3 regions of the Megasphaera hexanoica genome follow, and region 3 is predicted to be linked to each of the others. Evidence: riboswitches for the same ligand, from Rfam matches in the RefSeq annotation. Region 3 holds a riboswitch; each other region holds the start of a gene.
The links. Region 3 has a riboswitch for FMN ahead of ribB (3,4-dihydroxy-2-butanone-4-phosphate synthase). Riboswitches for the same ligand answer to the same signal wherever they lie in the genome.
Positions count from the first base shown of each region.

Region 1: linked by a shared signal. The riboswitch ahead of ACGTIC_RS03925 (bifunctional 3,4-dihydroxy-2-butanone-4-phosphate synthase/GTP cyclohydrolase II) and the one ahead of ribB (3,4-dihydroxy-2-butanone-4-phosphate synthase) in region 3 are both predicted to bind FMN.
Region 2: linked by a shared signal. The riboswitch ahead of ribD (bifunctional diaminohydroxyphosphoribosylaminopyrimidine deaminase/5-amino-6-(5-phosphoribosylamino)uracil reductase RibD) and the one ahead of ribB (3,4-dihydroxy-2-butanone-4-phosphate synthase) in region 3 are both predicted to bind FMN.

Region 1 covers NZ_CP171361.1:841,282-847,638, forward strand. Annotated here, with positions in the region: gene ACGTIC_RS03910 (bifunctional UDP-sugar hydrolase/5'-nucleotidase) at 1-1,091, shown strand, start outside; gene ACGTIC_RS03915 (nucleoside phosphorylase) at 1,116-1,856, shown strand; gene pnuC (nicotinamide riboside transporter PnuC) at 1,858-2,577, shown strand; gene ACGTIC_RS03925 (bifunctional 3,4-dihydroxy-2-butanone-4-phosphate synthase/GTP cyclohydrolase II) at 2,664-3,881, opposite strand; FMN riboswitch at 3,968-4,084, opposite strand; gene ACGTIC_RS03930 (FAD-binding oxidoreductase) at 4,134-5,537, opposite strand; gene ACGTIC_RS03935 (septum formation initiator family protein) at 5,741-6,073, shown strand; gene ACGTIC_RS03940 (S1 domain-containing RNA-binding protein) at 6,195-6,357, shown strand, end outside.
Region 2 covers NZ_CP171361.1:1,951,688-1,958,044, reverse strand. Annotated here, with positions in the region: gene pknB (Stk1 family PASTA domain-containing Ser/Thr kinase) at 1-667, shown strand, start outside; gene rsgA (ribosome small subunit-dependent GTPase A) at 692-1,558, shown strand; gene rpe (ribulose-phosphate 3-epimerase) at 1,552-2,196, shown strand; FMN riboswitch at 2,266-2,399, shown strand; gene ribD (bifunctional diaminohydroxyphosphoribosylaminopyrimidine deaminase/5-amino-6-(5-phosphoribosylamino)uracil reductase RibD) at 2,494-3,630, shown strand; gene ACGTIC_RS09615 (riboflavin synthase) at 3,611-4,255, shown strand; gene ribE (6,7-dimethyl-8-ribityllumazine synthase) at 4,300-4,764, shown strand; gene ACGTIC_RS09605 (DUF6173 family protein) at 4,841-5,311, opposite strand; gene hslO (Hsp33 family molecular chaperone HslO) at 5,456-6,337, shown strand; gene mtnP (S-methyl-5'-thioadenosine phosphorylase) at 6,344-6,357, shown strand, end outside.
Region 3 covers NZ_CP171361.1:2,618,657-2,625,013, reverse strand. Annotated here, with positions in the region: gene ACGTIC_RS12750 (BTAD domain-containing putative transcriptional regulator) at 1-1,773, shown strand, start outside; gene ACGTIC_RS12745 (CpXC domain-containing protein) at 1,916-2,590, shown strand; partial or broken gene ribB (3,4-dihydroxy-2-butanone-4-phosphate synthase) at 2,596-3,201, opposite strand; FMN riboswitch at 3,318-3,434, opposite strand; gene ACGTIC_RS12735 (xanthine dehydrogenase family protein subunit M) at 3,577-4,362, shown strand; gene ACGTIC_RS12730 ((2Fe-2S)-binding protein) at 4,362-4,829, shown strand; gene ACGTIC_RS12725 (xanthine dehydrogenase family protein molybdopterin-binding subunit) at 4,826-6,357, shown strand, end outside.

The sequences.
Region 1 (6,357 bases), 1.1 Mb from region 3:
CCAACCCGAAAAGTACGCGGGGACTGACGTTCCTGGCTAAAGATAATATGTATACGGCTGCTCAAAAGGAAGTCAATGCATTAAAAGATGCAGACTGTGATCTGGTCATTGCCATCGGTCATCTGGGAAGTGCTCCCGATGCAGCGGGAGACCGGTCGGACGATGTGCTCAATCACGTTCAGGGAATTGACATTTTTATTGATGGCCATGATCATGTCATAAAAGACCGTACAGTAAACGACACACTGTTAGCCGAAACGGGGGCACATCTGGCCAATATCGGTGTCATTCAACAGGTTGATGGGAAATGGAAAGAAGACCTGTATCCTTATGGACGATATAATAAGGAAGATCCTAAAGTAAAAGCTATAGTAGATAAGGCACAGGCCCGTATTACCAAGAAATTGGCCAGTGTGGTCGGCACAACGGCGATGACACTCGATGGCACACGCGCACCCGGCGTCCGGACTGAAGAAACGAATCTGGGTGATTTTCTGGCCGATGCCTTCCTGTGGCAGGTACGTCAGGCTACGGTGTTACAGCATGTCCGTGTTGATGGGGCTATCATGAATGGCGGCAGTATCCGTGCTTCTATCAACAAGGGAAAAATCACAGAAAATGATTTGCTGCTCGTCATGCCTTATCACAACTACCTCCAATATGTGACGATGAAAGGATCGACGTTATTGGAAATCCTGGAAGCCGCAACCTGTACGACCCCGAAAGCTATTGGTGCATTTCCGCAGGTAGCAGGGATTGAATACACCGTCGATACGCGGGTACCTTATGCCAAAGGGGACGTATATCCTCATTCCACCTATTATAGTCCGGCAAAACCGGGAAGCCGCGTGACCATTACAAAAGTAGGTGGCAAATCCTTCAACCCCGATGCGACGTATTGCATCGTCGTTCCCGATTATCTGACATCGGGTGGCGATACCTATTCTGCCTTGACAGATCCCGCTAAAGTAACGGTTGGTGATGTCGATTATCTCGATGTCGATGCTGCCCGCAATTATATCAAAGAAGCTCTGGGAGGAAACGTGGGAGATACGTATGCAAAACCACAGGGCCGTATTACGATTATTTAGACAAAAGGGAAAGAAGGATTCAGTATGGAAGCGAAAGAAATTCCTCAGCCCCATACCCAGCTGACCAAAGCCATTGACACGGATTCTGCCATTATCATGGGAGATCCTGCACGGGTAGATACGATTGCGAAATTGATGGATCATGTCGTTCCCTGGGCCTGTAACCGGGAATACAAATCCATTATTGGCATGTACAAGGGGAAAAAGATACTAGCTATGTCTACAGGAATCGGAGCACCGTCTGCGGGCATTGCCGTGGAAGAAATGCATAATGTCGGTATTAAACGGGTTATCCGCGTCGGTTCTGCCGGAGCCATGCAGCATGATATACCGCTAGGGCAGTTAGTGATTGCCGAAGGAGCTGTCCGCGATGATGGACTGTCCCGCAAGTATGTGCCGGAAATATATCCGGCCGTACCGTCCTTCCGGCTCCTGGCCCTGGCCCATACATATGCTCCAAAGGCCTGTTATGGCATTATCCGTTCGCACGATGGATTTTATATGGATGACAATGATAAGACCGAAGCGTTCTGGTCTGAAAAGGGCATTGTCGCCGATGATATGGAATCGGGGATTCTGATGATTATCGGCCGCTTGCGCCATATGGAAACATTGTCGATCCTGAATAATGTCGTCCTCTATCAGGGAGACCTGGCAGAAGGTGTCAATGATTTAGTGAATAGTGCCGATCTCATGGCAAAGGGAGAACAGGACTCGCTCGTGACGGCTCTGCAGATCCTTTCTGATCCGGAAGGAGAAGCATAATATGGAAACAACACAGCATAATTGGTTTTATAGCCAGCTCTTTACCAACTGGAAGCGCTTTGAAGTTACCTATGTGGCCGTGCTGATTTTATTGCAGCTCGTCGTCTATGCCATCGCCCCCGACAGCATCGTCGGCATGATTTCCGGCGTAGCCGGAGTGCTTTGTCTGGTATACGGCATGAAAGGCCGTAAAATATCTTTTATCTTTGGCTTTGTACAATGCGTTGCCATGACATACATTGCCTGGATCAGCCATGCCTATGGGTCTTTTGCCATGGATATCGTCTATGTCATTTCCCAGCCGATAGGATGGTATATGTGGGGGCATCAGGAAACGACTCATTCGTTTCAACCGGGGACGCGGAAAAAAGTATTTATGGCAGCCTTCATTGCCTGGGCGGCCGGCTGGTTCGTCCTGGCCCAGGTAGGCGGCCAGCTGCCTTATTTTGATTCCATTAACTTCGTAGTCAGCTTTATAGCTCAGATTCTCTACATTCTGAAGTATAATGAAAACTGGTCTCTCTGGATTTTTGTCAATATTGCCAATTTTATTTATTGGACGATTTTATCGATTCAGATGGTACTGGGGGACAACACGATTGGCACCCTGGGAGCCAACTTGTCCCAGGTGGCGTTACAGGCCGCTCTGTTGTTCAATGCCATCTATGCACAGAAAGTATGGTCCAGCGGTGAAGCCGATAATGAAGGCGGCGCAGCTTAAGATTACGTAATACACATATGATTCCGCTTAAAAAAGCAGTAGCATTACGCAAAAACGCGTAATGCTACTGCCTTTTTTACAATCACTTATTTCAGATGAGTCAAGATATGCCCCATCTTATTTTTCTTAGTTTCCAGATAGAATTCATCAAATTTCTGGGCCGGCATTTCAATGGGAACCCGTTCGACGATTTCCACGCCAAACCCTTCGAGACCGTAAATCTTGAGGGGATTATTGGTAAGGAGCCGTAATTCCCGGGCCCCCAGGTCCTGGAGTATCTGGGCACCGATCCAGTATTCGCGGAGATCCGGGGCAAAGCCCAGTTTTTCGTTGGCTTCTACTGTGTCATACCCCTGTTCCTGCAGGGCATAGGCTTTGAGCTTATTGATGAGGCCGATGCCGCGTCCTTCCTGGCGCATATACAGGAGGATGCCCCGCCCTTCCTTATTGATCTGCGTCAGGGCGGCGGCCAGCTGTTCACCGCAGTCGCAGCGGCAGGAACCGAAGACATCACCGGTCAGGCATTCCGAATGGACCCGGCAGAGGAGATTTTTGCCATCGCCGATTTCGCCTTTGACGAGGGCGACATGGTGTTCCCCGGTCAGGTCATTGATATAACCGTAAATCTTGAATTCGCCGTATTTGGTAGGCATCTTTGCCGTAGCTTCCCGCACGACGTGTTTGTCATGACGACGGCAGTAATTCTGCAGATCGTGGATGGAGACGAAAGTCAGGTGGTGAGTGCGGGCCAGTTCCCAAAGTGCCTTGGAGTGCATGATTTCGCCGCGTTCATCGAGGATTTCGCAGCATACGCCGACTTGCTTCAGCCCGGCCAGGCGCAACAGGTCCAATGTGGCTTCCGTGTGGCCGTTGCGCATGAGGACACCGCCCTTGACGCCGGTCAGGGGAAATACATGTCCCGGCCGGGTAAAATCATCAGCTGAGATAGAATCTGTCGCGGCTTTCTGGATAGTACGGGCCCGGTCTTCTGCCGTGATACCCGAATCTGTATCTTTATAGTCGATAGAAACGGTAAAAGCCGTATGGTTGTTGTTGGTGTTTTCGCCTACCATAGGGAACAAGCCCAGCTTATGGGCATATTCCTGACTGACGGGCAGGCAGATGAGTCCCTTGCCATGATTCATCATGAAATTGACGTTTTCCGGGGTGCAGTACTGGGCAGCGCAGATGAAGTTGGCTTCATCTTCCCGTTCGGGATCGTCGGCAACCATGACGATATGACCAGACTGCAATTCCTGGATTGCTTCTTCAATCGTATTATATGTTTGTTCTTTTGTATCCATCAGAAACCTCCTGTATATAATTAAAAGCCCTGTTGCACTATGCATGCACAGGGCTTTATGACAATAAGAATACACATACACTATCATCATATCTTCTCTCATCCAGACTCTACTGTCGGTTTTGGAATTTCACCAAATCGTACACTGCGTGTTCGCGGACTGTCACCGCCGGTCGGGGATTGCGCCCTGCCCTGAAGATTATTCTATTATACCTGCAAATAGAAAGGAAGTAAAGAGACACCTTTCAGGTATTCATTCCACATCAAAGATTTTACCGGGATTGAGGATGTTGTTTGGATCGAGCGCTTTTTTTACGGCCCGCATCATGGCCAGTTCGTCGGGATTGGTGAATTCTTCCATCAATGCCTTGCGTTTGCTGCCAATTCCGTGTTCACCAGACAGACGGCCACCCAGCTGATAAATGAAACGATACAGCTCCTGCTGATTTTCCGAAACTTTTTCTTCCCATTGTTCGTATGTGAGGTCCTCGTTTTTCAAAATGTTCAAATGAATATTGCCATCTCCGGCATGACTGGCGATGCGTGTGATGAGGCCATATTTCCGGGCCAGTTCCAGAATCCGGGCCAGAAGCCGCGGCTCCTGATCGACAGGGACGACGACGTCTTCCTTACATACGATAAGGCTTTCGGCACGTACCGCTTCGGCAAAGGCCTTGCGGGCCTGCCAGATCCGGGCCGGGTCGGCGACCAGTACGGAAGAAGCACCACTGGCCGTGCACAGTTCGTCGAGGACGATGGCTTTATCATCGAGGTCGTCTTCACTCGTGCCTTCTACTTCCACAATCAGATAATTGCCCGTATCGCTGCCTTGGAGCGTTTCGTTCAGATAGCGTTCTACGGATTTGATGGTGATGTTGTCCATAAACTCAACGCACGTCGGCGTTATGCCGGCTTTTATGATTTTATTGACGACGCCGATGGACGCTGCTGTGTCGTCGAACACGGCGAGAAGGTCCAGCTTGTACCGGGGTTTGGGGAGTAATTTCAACGTGGCTTTGGTGATGATGCCCAGTGTTCCTTCTGATCCGATGACCAGCTGATCCAGACAATATCCCGTCGATTGCTTCTGCAGGCGGGCACCGAGCTGTACAATCCGTCCCGTAGGATTTACGATTTCAATGGAATAGACCTGATGCCGCGTTGTCCCGTATTTTACGGCCCGGTTGCCACCGGCATTGGTCGCGATGTTTCCGCCGATGAAACAGGAATCGCCGCTGCAGGGGTCGCCGGCATAGAATAATCCTTTTTCTTCAGCGGCTTTTTGCAAATCTGACGTGCGCACACCCGGTTCAACGACTGCGTACAGGCTGTCTGTATTGATTTCCAGGATATGGTTCATTTTTTCCAGTGACAATACGATGCCTCCATAGATGGGAACAGCTCCGCAGGCCAGCCCTGTTCCGGCACCGCGGGGAACGACAGGGAAATGATACTCGTTGGCCAGCTGTACGATGGCCGCGGCCTGTTGGGCTGATTCGGCAAATACGACGGCTTCCGGCATATGGTGGTATGCCGGATCGGTTACTTCGTCATGGCTGTATGGCTGCATGGCGTCAGTCTCTGTAAGGACATTTTTGCTGCCGGCAATTTCTTTCAGCCTGGTCAGTATTTCATCGTTTATCGGTGTATATGGCATAACGTAGCCTCCTTTTCGAATACATATGTCTATTATAGGAGAGATTCTCCTATTTTAAAAGGGGATAATCTCTAAGAAATTGGCCCTTTTCGTCAGCCACATTACGGCATTTCCCTTTAAATATCGGGAAAAGGCTTTATCTTGTAGTCATTTCAAGGTATACTATAAGTTAAGATTTTTTTAATCTGAAAAGGAGCTGAGACATGACGGTGAAACGTACAGGACGACCGCGCCTATCCGGGCAGGGCAGGAGACGGAACGTCCGCCGCAGGAAAAAGGCGGGCTGGTCTGCTTATAAGCGGATTGTCGTGGCTATTTTGATTTTTGGCGGCCTGTTTCTCGGTTCCAAGATATATGAGTTATGGCAGATTCATCAGGATATGACGATAACGGTCAACCAGGAACGGGAATTGACTGAAGAAAACCAGAAACTGCATGAAGAAAAAGACCGGCTGTCTTCACCGGAAGAAATCATGCGACAGGCGCGGGAACAGTTCGGACTGGCAAAGCCGGGTGAAATCCCATACCGTCGCTGATGGGGCGGAAAGGCAGTAGAAAGCATAATTTACGATTGAATTTTTTAATGTTTATTAGTATAATGTGTGTAAACGCTATTTGCGACGCGTGTCTATAGTTAAAGGAGGATGTCTTAGCAGCATGACAATCGAAGTAGGCAGTGTATTGGAAGGAACTGTTACAGGAATAACCAAGTTCGGTGCATTTGTCGAACTGCCGGATAAAAAAATTGGTCTCGTCCATATTTCTGAAGTAGCAAATGAATATGTAAAAGATGTTCATGATTTCCTGAAAGTTCAGGATA
Region 2 (6,357 bases), 670 kb from region 3:
AGAAGAAGTCCTGATTCCGGACCTGAAAGGGCTGACGATGGATGAGGCAGAAAAGATTCTGAAAGAAATCGGTCTTTCCATCGGCAAGGTCAAGTATGAATCCAGTGATTCTGTCGAAAACGGCCATATCATCAGCCAGAATCCCAAATCACCTGATAAAGTAGAAAAGGGAACGAAAATCAACCTCGTGATCTGCCGCAAGAACAGTGATGAAACAAAACCGTCCAAGGCACTGCCCGATACGTCTGGCATGAGTCTCGATGCGGCCATCAAAGCCTTGCAGGATGCCGGTTATAATGTAGGTAATATTTCTAATCTCGACAGCTCGAAAGACCAGAGCCAGGCTAAAGTCACCAGTCAGTCCCAGCAGGGGGATTCTGTCGATTTGTCTGTCGAATATCCGTCGGCGGCACCGGCAGCTGATCCCAATGCCAACAATCAGGAACAGGCCGGAACGACTCATACGGGCATGGTCAATATCAGCGTTCCATCCGGTGCTTCCAGTCAGCATGTCCAGATTGTCGTCAGTGATGACAACGGATCCCGTGTCGTCTATGACCGGAACCAGTCTGGCGGGGATAGTATCAGTAAGAGCGTCAGCGGTACAGGCCGGACGAGAGTTAAGGTATATATCAATAATTCACTGGTTCAGGACCAGTACATTTAAAGCGCCACAGGGCAGAGGAGGATTATGACAACAGGCCGGGTCATCAAAAATTACAATGGTTTTTATTACGTCGATACAGGAGACCAGGAATTGGTGGAATGCCGGCGCAGAGGGAAGCTGAAAGCGAAGATACTCGTAGGAGACCGGCTGTCTCTGACTATGGTCGATGACCACAAAGGGGTCATCGAAGCCGTCCTGCCGCGGTCTAATGCACTCCGGCGCCCGGCTGTGGCCAATATAGACCAGATGTTCATCATCATGGCAGCCCAGTCACCGGATCCGAACCAGTTCCTGGTGGATAAGATGCTCATGACGTGTGAGTACGCCGGCATCCATCCCAAGCTCTGCTTTAATAAGTGCGATTTGGACCGGGAAAAGGCAGAACAGTATCAGTCTTTTTATCAGGACTGCGGGTACGACGTGTACCTCGTATCGGCCCGGACAGGGGAAGGCATCGACGCGCTTCTCCGGCTCCTGCCCCAGAAGATAACGGCTTTTGGCGGCCCGTCCGGTGTAGGGAAATCCAGCCTGTTATCGCGGATCCTCGGACGGGATTTGTCTGTCGGTCAGGTAAGTGAAAAGATCAAGCGAGGCCGCCATACGACACGTCACTCAGAGATACTCTGCATGGATGACCATACGTATGTCGTCGATACGCCGGGATTCAGTTCTCTGGAATTTGAAAATCTGGAACCCCGGGAACTGATACAGCTGTTCCCTGATATGATGCCATACACCGGTACCTGCCGGTTCAATTCATGCCTCCATTATCATGAACCGGATTGCTGCGTCAAACATGCCGTAGCAGAGGGAAAGATAAGAAAAGAACGATATGAAACGTATTGCAAGATTTTAGAGTCCATTCTGGAAAGGAAACGATTTGCATGGTAGCTATTTGTCCGTCCATTTTATCTGCCGATTTTGCCCGCCTGGCCGATGAAGTCAAAGACGTTGAAAAAGGCGGCGCCGATTATATTCATCTCGATTTGATGGATGGGCATTTTGTGCCCAACCTGACCTTCGGTGTCCCCGTGATTTCCAGCCTGCGCAAGTATACGTCGACGCCCTTTGATGCCCATCTCATGGTAGAACATCCGGAAACGTATATTGATGGCCTGAAGAAAGCGGGCGTCACGTATGTTACGGTCCATCAGGAAGCCTGTATCCATCTGGACCGGGTCATCCAGCAGATTCACGAAGCCGGTATGAAGGCCGGTGCAGCACTCAATCCGGCGACCCCCGTCTCTTCTCTGGAATGCGTGGCCGGAATGGTCGATATGATCCTTATCATGAGTGTCAATCCCGGTTTTGGCGGGCAGAAATTTATCCCGTATACGCTGGATAAAATCCGGGCGGCCCGATCGCTCCTGACGAAGAGCGGCAATACGACAGCCGTCATTGAAGTCGATGGTGGTGTCAATAGCAAGACCGTTCAGGCTGTCAGGGAAGCGGGGGCTGATTTCCTCGTAGCCGGCAGCGCTGTCTTTGGTGCCAAAGACCGGACGGCAGCTATTGCGGCCCTGCGCTGAACGCAGGCAGTGCTTGTATTTCGCATTTTATTATGGTAAAATGTCTTTTGTATGAAAGAACTGAATAGAAATAGTCTTTGGGGCAAGGTGAGAAAGCGACGCTTTCAATTCCTGACCGGCGGTAGAGTCCGCTAACTCCTTATGGGAGCTGAACCGATGGGATTTCGGTACCGACAGTATAGTCTGGATGGGAAAAGACAGCACGGACGTGTTTATTTAGTGTGCTCAAAAAGGCTATTGGTATGTATGTGTACCGATGGCCTTTTTTGTTTCTGTGACAGGAAAGGAAGGACAATCTTGGAACCGATAGAATATATGCAGGAAGCCCTGTCTCTGGCCAGACTGGCACTGGGGTATACATCCCCAAACCCGGCTGTAGGCTGTGTGATTGTCAAAGACGGTAAAATCGTAGGACGGGGCTATCACCACAAGGCCGGTACACCTCACGCAGAAGTATGGGCACTGCGGGAAGCGGGAGATCAGGCTGAAGGAGCTACGGTGTACGTCACGTTGGAACCGTGTGCTCATTATGGACGGACGCCTCCCTGCGCCCGGACGCTGGTAGAAAGAAAGGTGGGAAAGGTCGTCATGGCCATGCTGGATCCCAATCCTCTCGTCGCCGGAAAAGGTGCTGCGATTTTACGGCAGGCCGGTATTCCCGTGGAGGTAGGACTTCTTTCCCGCGAAGCCGCCCAGCTCAATGAAGTATTTATCAAGAATATGATGGTTGAAAAGCCATTTATCGCATCCAAACTGGCCCAGAGCCTGGATGGCCGTATTGCTTCGCGGACAGGTAAATCCCAGTGGATTACCAATGAAGAAGCGCGGCGGGAGGGCCATTATCTGCGCTCTATCTATGATGGAATCCTGGTAGGCATTAATACCATCCTGGCGGACAATCCTCTTTTGACCTGCCGCATACAGCGTAAAGAGCAGGAGGCGCCTCACCAGCCCGTGCGCATTGTCCTGGATACTCACGGCCGTATACCGGAAACGGCACTGGTCATAACGGATAAGACTACCGATACGATCGTTGTCACGACGACATTGTGTCATACAGATAAAATGCGCCGCCTGAAAGAACTGGGCGTCCGCGTTATTCTGGCCCCGCTGACAGGAGAAGGACATATTGACCTGGTACAGGCAGTGAATCTGTTGTGGAAAGAGGGCATACGCAGTATTCTCGTAGAAGGCGGCAGCACCGTACAGGGGAGTTTTTTTGATTACAAACTGGTCGATAAGATATATGCTTTTGTTGGAAATAAGGTTATTGGCGGTTCACAGTCGCTCCCCTCTGTCGGTGGGAAAGGTGTTGACGATCTGGCTGAATGCATGCCTCTTTCCTATGACAGTGTCAAAATGTTAGATACTAATATATTGATTACAGCTTATAATACAGAAAGGGAGGGTGCCTATGTTCACTGGCATCATTGAGGAATTGGGGATAATCCGTGCCATGGACCGCCGCACTGACTCCATCGTCCTTACGATAGAAGCCCACACGGTGCTGGAAGGTACACGCATCGGCGACAGCATTGCCGTCAATGGTGTCTGCCTGACTGTGACATCCCTGAACGATACTTCGTTTACGGCGGATGTCATGCACGAAACGATGCGGCGGACGTCCTTCTGTGAACTGCGTACCGGTTCTCCTGTCAATCTGGAACGGGCGATGCAGGTCGGCGGCCGCCTGGGAGGTCATATCGTCAGCGGCCATATCGATGGAACGGGCCATGTGTCGCGTATAGAAAACGACGGGATTGCCCGGGTTATCACCATTTCCATTCCTAAGGACATGGCACCCTTTATCGTAGAAAAAGGTTCCATTACCATTGATGGAATCAGCCTGACTGTCGTTTCTGCCGGAAGCAGCCAGTTTTCCGTATCCATCATTCCCCATACAATGAGTCATACGACACTGATGGGTAAACATCCCGGTGCTATTGTCAATCTGGAAACGGATATCGTCGGCAAATACATTCATCGCTTTATGGAAACAGGCCCCGTAGAAAGCTCGAAAGGCGTTACGATGGAAATGTTGTTGGAAAATGGATTTTAATCCGCTAAATAGAATATTACATACATATTAGGAGAGTGGTACAAATGGTACAAGTAAAAGAAGGTAAATTAATCGGTTCTGGTATTAAAGTGGGTATTGTCGTCGCTCGTTTTAATGAATTCATCTGCAGCCGTCTTCTCGGCGGGGCCTATGATGCGCTGAAACGTCATGGTGTATCCGATGATGACATTACGACAGCCTGGGTTCCCGGTTCTTTTGAAATTCCCCTCATAGCCCAGAAAATGGCTGAATCGGGCAAATACGATGCCGTCATCTGCCTGGGAGCCGTTATCCGCGGAGCCACCAGCCATTATGATCTGGTATGCAACGAAGCTGCCAAAGGGATTGCCCAGGCCAGCCTCAAGACGGGCGTCCCTGTCCTGTTCGGCGTCATTACGACGGAAAATATCGAACAGGCCATCGAACGGGCCGGTACAAAAGCTGGTAATAAAGGCTTTGACGTGGCAACCAGCGCTATTGAAATGGTCAATCTCATTAAAGAATTATAAGAGTAAAACGCTGCACACGACTATCCATCGTGTGCAGCGTTTTTAACTATTTATGGAAATGATTGGCCAGCCGGACTCAGTGGTCATCTTCTTCGATATCCGGCTCCGGACTTGTCGTAAAACCGATGACCCGGCGCGGTTCTTCCGGGTTGGTACGCTTGACGGCCACGAGCAGCAGGTTCAGCTGGGACAAGTGCTGGACCAGTTCAACGCGGGACCCGTCTTCCAGTTCTCCGTAGAACACAATCATGTTCGGGTCCCAATAGCCGACATCCTGGATAGAAAAGGTGATGTTGCCGGCTGATACGAGACGGCCGCCAGCCTGCAGATCATCTGGCAGGTCTTCCTCGAATTTATTGATTAACGTCACTACCCGTTTGTACATATCTGAAGCCAGATAAGGAGTTTCCGGATCTTCTTCCTCATCAGAAGCCCCGGCAGGATTGACCAGCACCAGCTTTGTCTCTTCGTCTTCTTTCTTTGTGGTCTGCTTCAGGACCGGATTGGTTTCCACCGGTTTGGCAGCGGTTTTCGTTTCTTCTGTCATATAAAGTCCTCCTCTCTGCATCTCCTGTATATATTTTATTCGACAATGTACAGGAGGATTCCTGCTTCGCGAGATGACTAGTAATTTCCGCACCGGAATAGTATAATATAAAGTACCTTATTACGGAGAAAGGATACGTTACTTATGCAAATGGAAGATAAAATTATACATTATACGTCAGACGAACTGATTCGCGTTTCTGTCGCCGTGACGCGCACGATTACCCAGAAAGCCCGGACCTGCCACAATCTGTCCCCCGTAGCATCTGCTGCCCTGGGGCGGGCTATGACTGGTGCGGTCCTTCTTGCGGGAGATTATAAGAATCATGAAGGTGTATCACTGAAATTCAATGGTGACGGTCCTCTGGGAGCCGTCCATGCCGATTGTTTTGATTCTCATTATGTCAGAGGATACGTCGATCATCCGCAGCTGGATATCCCGCTTAAAGCGAATGGCAAACTCGATGTCAGCGGAGCCGTGGGCCAGCATGGGCAGCTTTCGGTGACGCGCTTTACGCCTGAAAAGATGACTTATACCAGTCAGGCCGAACTCGTATCGGGGGAAATTGCCGAAGATCTGGCCTATTATCTCCTCACATCGGAACAGGTCCCTTCGACGATCAGCCTGGGCGTACTTGTAGCCAGAGATTATTCCATTGCGGCATCGGGTGGATTCCTGGTTCAGGCTCTGCCGGGAGCCAGAGATGAGGATTTGGCACGGGTAGAAGCGAATATTACCTGTATCGGCCCGATTACATCGTATCTCAGCGGCCATCCTGATGGAGAAGAGCTGGCCGGTATCATCCTGAGTGGCATGCATTATAAGGAATTATATCGCCAGCCGTTATCCTGGCGTTGCACGTGTTCACGGGACCGCATAAAAAACGTACTCATGTCATTGCGGCCGGCTGATAAGGAAGAGTTATTGAACGATCCGCAGGTGGAGATGACCTGTCAGTACTGCGGTGCCAGATATGTCATCAGCCACGATGAACTGGTGGCGCTGTTTGAACAGAAAGAGACGTGATATTGTATGGGACATATTGC
Region 3 (6,357 bases):
CTGGATATTATTCAGCCTGTTGAAGCCCAGAGATATCTGCATCAGGCTTATAAGGCATTACCAGAAGGACAGGAAGAAAAAAAGGGAGAACTTCTGTATCTCATGAGTGAAAATATGATTAATCATGGAAACTCACGGCTGGCAGAGCGGTATCTGTTATTGCGGCACAAAGTAGTTCCCTTTGATCATGGCGATAGAAATAATCTTCAGGCGCGCATATGGCTGCGAACGGGAAAAATCAGGAATGTCTGTCAGATATTACAAAGAGATAATCTGGACCGGTTGGACCGTGCTCCCGTATCTTTTCGTGACAGTTCACTGATTTTGTCATTATGTTATTCTATTCAGGGAGATATGGAACAGGCTCTGCAGTATGCTGATAAAGCTATCCAGTACGCACAGGCTATCCATTCCCGGTTTATCGCTGTCATTAGTTATGTCCGTATGGGGCATGCCTTGTTACTGGATTATCGTCATAACAAGGATATTTGTAAACAAAAATATGAAAAAGCATTGGAACTGGCAGAACAACTTCCTATTGAAAGGGGTAAGACAGAAATATACTGGGGACAAAGCCTGATGGCTTCGTTGGATGGTAATTGGAGCGAAGCGGAACGAATCGGACGCTATGCATTGGCTATCACACAGAAAGGGAAGGATGCCTGGTTTTCGGCTATTTTGTACCTGACACTGGGTATGGGAGCTGTATTCAGCCATTGTGCCAGTAAAGGGCTTCCCTATTTGGAAAAAGCGTTAGCATTGTATCAGAAATGCCGGGATACTTTGGGACAGACAGCCTGCTTTTTATATTTTAGTCACAGCTATCAACAATTAGAAAAGCCCGGATTATTCTTAAATTTTTATCAGAAATTTGTGACATACTGTCGTGTCTATCATTATGAGTTCCTGATGGAGAAAAAGTCCATTTTAGGGAATCTGGGAAACATGAGCTGTGATACGCTGCAGTCTTATCATCAGATGATCCGGCCTGCGGCAAATACTGTGACTCCTCTTAATTCTGTCATTACTACCTTTGGAGGCTTATCTCTTATGTTCCAAGGAAGACAGATTTTGTCAGGAGATTGGACCAGGCAGTCGGCCAAGCAGTTGTTTTTACTGCTAATCTCATTTTATGATATCCCCATGAGCCGGGAAAAACTTATGAATATTTTATGGCCTGATGCGGACGAACGGACAGGACGCAATAACTTTAAAGTGACATTGAACTGTCTGCTTAATACATTGGAACCGGAACGCCGGCCACGGATGCCGAGCACATTTATCCGTAAAAATAAGACAAGTCTGCAATTTACAGCATTCAACGACTGCCATCTTGATATCCGGAATTTTGAAGAATTAGTAAAGAAAGGGCTGCAAATGCTTCCCCAAAAAACAGATGAAGGACAGGTTTTGATCCGGGAAGGGCTGGATTTGTATAAAGGAGAATATCTCAGTGGTGAAATATTAGGAGAAGTCTTGTTACAGAAGCGGGATCAATTAAAATTGCTGGCCCTGAATAGTGGCACCCGCCTGGCCGTATCTTATCTGGACCAGAACCGGTATGAACAGGCAGAAAAACAAGCAGAATGGATATTGACCGTGGACCCTTGCTGGGAAGAAGGGTATCGTATTTTACTGCGCAGTTATGGGAGTCAGAAAGACACGGTTATGGTAGAGAAATGGTATCGCAACTGCTGCCAGGTACTGGAACGGGATTTGCATATGCCCATATCGGAGCGGACGAAAAACATATACCAAAAGTTTATAAAGTGAGATGAAAAAGCCCTGTGCAGCATTCAAGAAGCTGGACAGGGCTTTCAATTATGGGTAAGATATTCATTTGTGCATAGACAAGGAAAAAGCTCTGGCCTATAATGGAATTAAACTTATATTTTTATCAATAGGAGCCTTCATCATGGAAACTGTGAAACATGCGGATCATTATAACCGCAATCTGGAATGTCCTGCCTGTGGCAAGAAAAGCCGGTTTAAAATATGGGACCGCATACAGATAGACAAAAATCCCGAACTTCGGGATAAAGTACGGGATTTATCTCTCTTTCGGTTTCAGTGTCCGAAGTGCGGACATGAAACATATCTCGATTATGATTTCCTTTATATTCAGAGCAATCTGCGCCTGGTCATTTATTATGCTCCCGGCGGAGGAGATGTGACAAATATGCATCAGTCACTGCAGAAGCCGGAATATGAATTCATGAAGGCATTCCGCTATCGCCTTATCCGCCAGCGGGCGCAGTTACTGGAAAAACTTGCCATTTTTGACGCCGGATACGATGACAGAGTAATAGAAATCATGAAAGTAATGATTCAATCTTTTCTGGCAGCACAGGCCAGCCCGATTCATGCCAGCCTGATTGAATTTACTCACAGTGAATCGGGCGATGCCTTTCATTTTGCTGACCAGAGCCAGCAGAAATCAGGCATGCTTCCGTTTAATGATTCCATGCACCAAACGTATCAGGCACTGGAGCGTGATCTGGGAGAGGCGCTGCCGCCGGATGACATGCTGGAAATCACACCCCAATGGGCAGTTTCCTTTGTAAAGGACCATCAGGATTTATTTGCCTGACGGGCCATGTAGTCTTTGATATCTTTCAATGTAATGAAGGGCAGATGATACATATCTGCCAGGTGCCATAACTGAGGTGTACGCATCATGGTTCCGTCTTCGGCCATGATTTCACAGCATAATCCGGCTTCTTTCAGGCCAGCGAGACGCATGAGATCTACCGTGGCTTCTGTATGTCCGCCGCGGGTGAAAAGTCCGCCTTCTTTGGCGATGAGGGGAAACATATGCCCGGGACGACGGAAGTCTGACGGACGGGAAGCATCTTCTGCCAGCATCCGCGCCGTATAAGCCCGTTCCACTGCGGAAATACCCGTTGTTGTTTCTACGTGGTCTATGGAGACGGTAAAGGCCGTTTCATGGTTGTCCGTATTCCGGGCTACCATAGGCGGCAGAGCAAGTTTTTCTGCAAAGGCCGAACTGATGGGAAGGCAGATGAGACCTTTTCCATGAGTCGCCATGAAATTCATATTTTCTGTTGTGCAGTACTGGGCGGCGCAGATAAAATCACCTTCATTTTCTCTGTCCGGATCATCTGTGGCGATGATAATCCGGCCCTGGCGCAAAGCATCCAGTGCTTCATCGATAGTGTTGTACGTTCGTTTCATTGTCATAATGCATGCCTCCGTATATAAGGGTATTGGGAATTGTCTTCAGCAAAAAAATAACCCTGACCAGGACGGTCAGGGCATACAGGCACAGCATCAGACAGACTGCGGACGCAGCCTGAGATTGCCTTCTTCCATCCAGACTATACGGTCGGTTTTGGAATTGCACCAAATCATGCGCCAAAGCGCTAGCGGACTATACCGCCGGTCGGGAATTGCACCCTGCCCTGAAGACATTTTTATTATACCATTAATTTTACGCATTGCAACTATGTAGCAGGAGAAATTTAAAGAATCAAAAAGATATCATTATGAAAATCAAAATAGACAAAAACGGTCAGGCAGATATAGAATCTGCATGCGCTGAACAGGAGGAACGGTATGAATATAGCTCATTATGTTAAAGCAAAAAGCCTGGAGGAAGCCTGGCAGTTAAATCAGAAACGGTCAGCGGTTATCCTGGGTGGCGGTTGCTGGCTGCGCATGTCTCCCCGCCGCAGGGTGGCAACGGCAATTGATTTGATGGATTTGGGACTGGATGAAATACGCGAAACAGAAGAAGCATTTTATATTGGAGCTATGGTGCCATTGCGCCAACTGGAAATTTCTGAATCACTGGAAACGTATACCCAGGGGGCTATGAAGGAAGCATTGCGTCATATTGTGGGTACACAATTTCGCAATATGGCGACGGTAGGAGGGAGCATCTGGGGCCGGTTTGGCTTTTCTGATGTATTGACACTCTTTCTGGCTTTGGATGCAGAAGCCGATTTATATAAAGGCGGACGAATACCCCTGTCTCTTTTTGCGGAAAAGACGGCAGATACGGATATTTTAAAAGGCATATATCTCCCTAAAAAGAAACGGCGGACGGCCTATGCTTCGCTGCGGCTGAACGCGACCGATTTTCCTGTCCTGGCCTGTGCCGTATCCCGCACAGCAGATAGCGTCTCCTGCAGTGTGGGAGCACGACCGATGAGAGCACAGGTACGATGTCTTCCGGCAGGTACGGGAATGACCGGGGAGGAAGCGGAACGGGCGGCCCGTGAAGTGGCGGATTCTTTATCTTTTGAAGATAATATGCGGGCCAGCCGCATATACCGGCATGATATGGCGATGGTTCTGTGCAGGCGGTTGTTATTACAGACGGCAGGGGAGGGAGACTAATGAGAATTCAGTACTGGCTTAATGGAAAGATGGAAAGTGATGAAATTTTACCAGGACAGATGCTGTATGAATTATTGCGTAAAAAGGGATGTTATAGCGTCAAATGCGGTTGTGAAACGACAGCATGCGGATTATGTACGGTATGGCTGGAGGAAAAACCGGTACTGTCCTGTGCCGTGCTGGCCGCCCGCATTGACGGAAAGCATGTTATGACACTGGAAGGACTGCAGGATGAAGCACAGGAATTTGCCCGATATATGGGACAAGAAGGCAGCGATCAGTGTGGATTTTGTAATCCCGGTTTTGTCATGAATGTGCTGGCTATGGCAAGAGAATTAGATAATCCTGGAGAAGAAGAAATCAAAGAATACCTGGCAGGCAATCTCTGCCGATGTACGGGATATGTCAGTCATATGAGGGCATTGAAACGGTATCTGACAGAAAAAGGAAAGGGGATGCGGTTATGAGAGAAATCAACCGGGTGGTTATGAAAAAAGATGCCCTGCAACTGATGACAGGAAAACCGGCTTATACGGAAGATTTAGCACCGGAAGGCTGTCTAATCGTCAAAGCTCTGCGCAGCCCTCATGCCAGAGCCATCGTACGTCATGTTGACACGAAAGCTGCCCTGACCGTTCCGGGCATTGAATGCATCCTGACAGCAGAGGATGTCCCTAAGACGCGGTTTACTATTGCCGGCCAGACCTATCCGGAACTCAGTCCGTATGACCGGCTTATACTGGATAGACAGATACGATATGTTGGAGACCCAGTGGCTCTTGTAGCCGGGCGTGATGCGGCATGTGTGGATAAGGCTATGCGCATGATAAAGGTGGAATATGACATACAGGAGCCTCTTCTCGACTTCCGGCAGGCCGTGGATAATCCTATTGTGGTTCATCCGGAAGATGACTGGAACCCACGTGTACCGGTCGGTGGTGATAACAGACGAAATATTATTGCCCAGGCGGAAGAAGACTGGGGCGATGTCGATACGGCATTCCAGAAATCGGATGTTGTGATTGACCGGATCTATCATACAAAACAAGTACAGCAGTCTATGATGGAAACATTCCGGGCGTATACGTATTTGGATGAATTTGGCCGTCTGGTCATTGTCAGTTCGACGCAGGTTCCCTTTCATGTACGACGCATTGTCGCGACAGCCCTGGAAATTCCCAAATCGAAAATCCGTGTAGTTAAGCCACGTATCGGAGGAGGCTTTGGTGCCAAGCAGACGGTTGTCATGGAATGTTATCCTGCTCTGATTACTATGCGTACGGGAAAACGGGCGTATATGGCCTATACGCGGGAAGAGGCCATGACGGTTTCCTCTCCCCGGCATGAAGCAGATGTTCACGTGCGTTTGGGGGCTTCCCGGGATGGTATTATCCAGGTGATTTCTGTGGAATCGCTCTGGAACGGTGGTGCGTATGGTGACCACAGCCCGACGACGGTCACGTTGTCGGGACATAAATCGATTCCTTTATACAATCGTTTCTCTGCATTCCGGTTCCGGTATACCGCCGTGTATACCAACACGATTGCTGCCGGAGCATACAGGGGGTATGGTGCTACCCAGGGGATTTTTGCACTGGAATCGGCTGTGAATGAATTGGCAGACAGACTACACATGGATCCGGGAGCACTGCGGCTTCAAAATATCGTACAGCAAGGTGAAAGGATGCCGGCATATTTCAACGAAACAGCACTGAGCTGCAATCTGGGAGAATGCCTGAAACGGGTTCAGGCTATGATCGGTTGGGAGCATGTATATCCGCGGCATGTGCTTCCCGATGGCAAAATCCGCGCGGCCGGTCTGGCACTGGCTATGCAGGGGTCTAGTATTTCCAATGTGGACGTGGCTTCGGCGACAATAAAAGTGAATGACGATGGATTTTATACCTTATCCATTGGAGCGACTGATATGGGGACAGGATGCGATACCATATTGGCGCAGATAGCTGCGGAATGTCTCAATTGCTCTGTCGATGA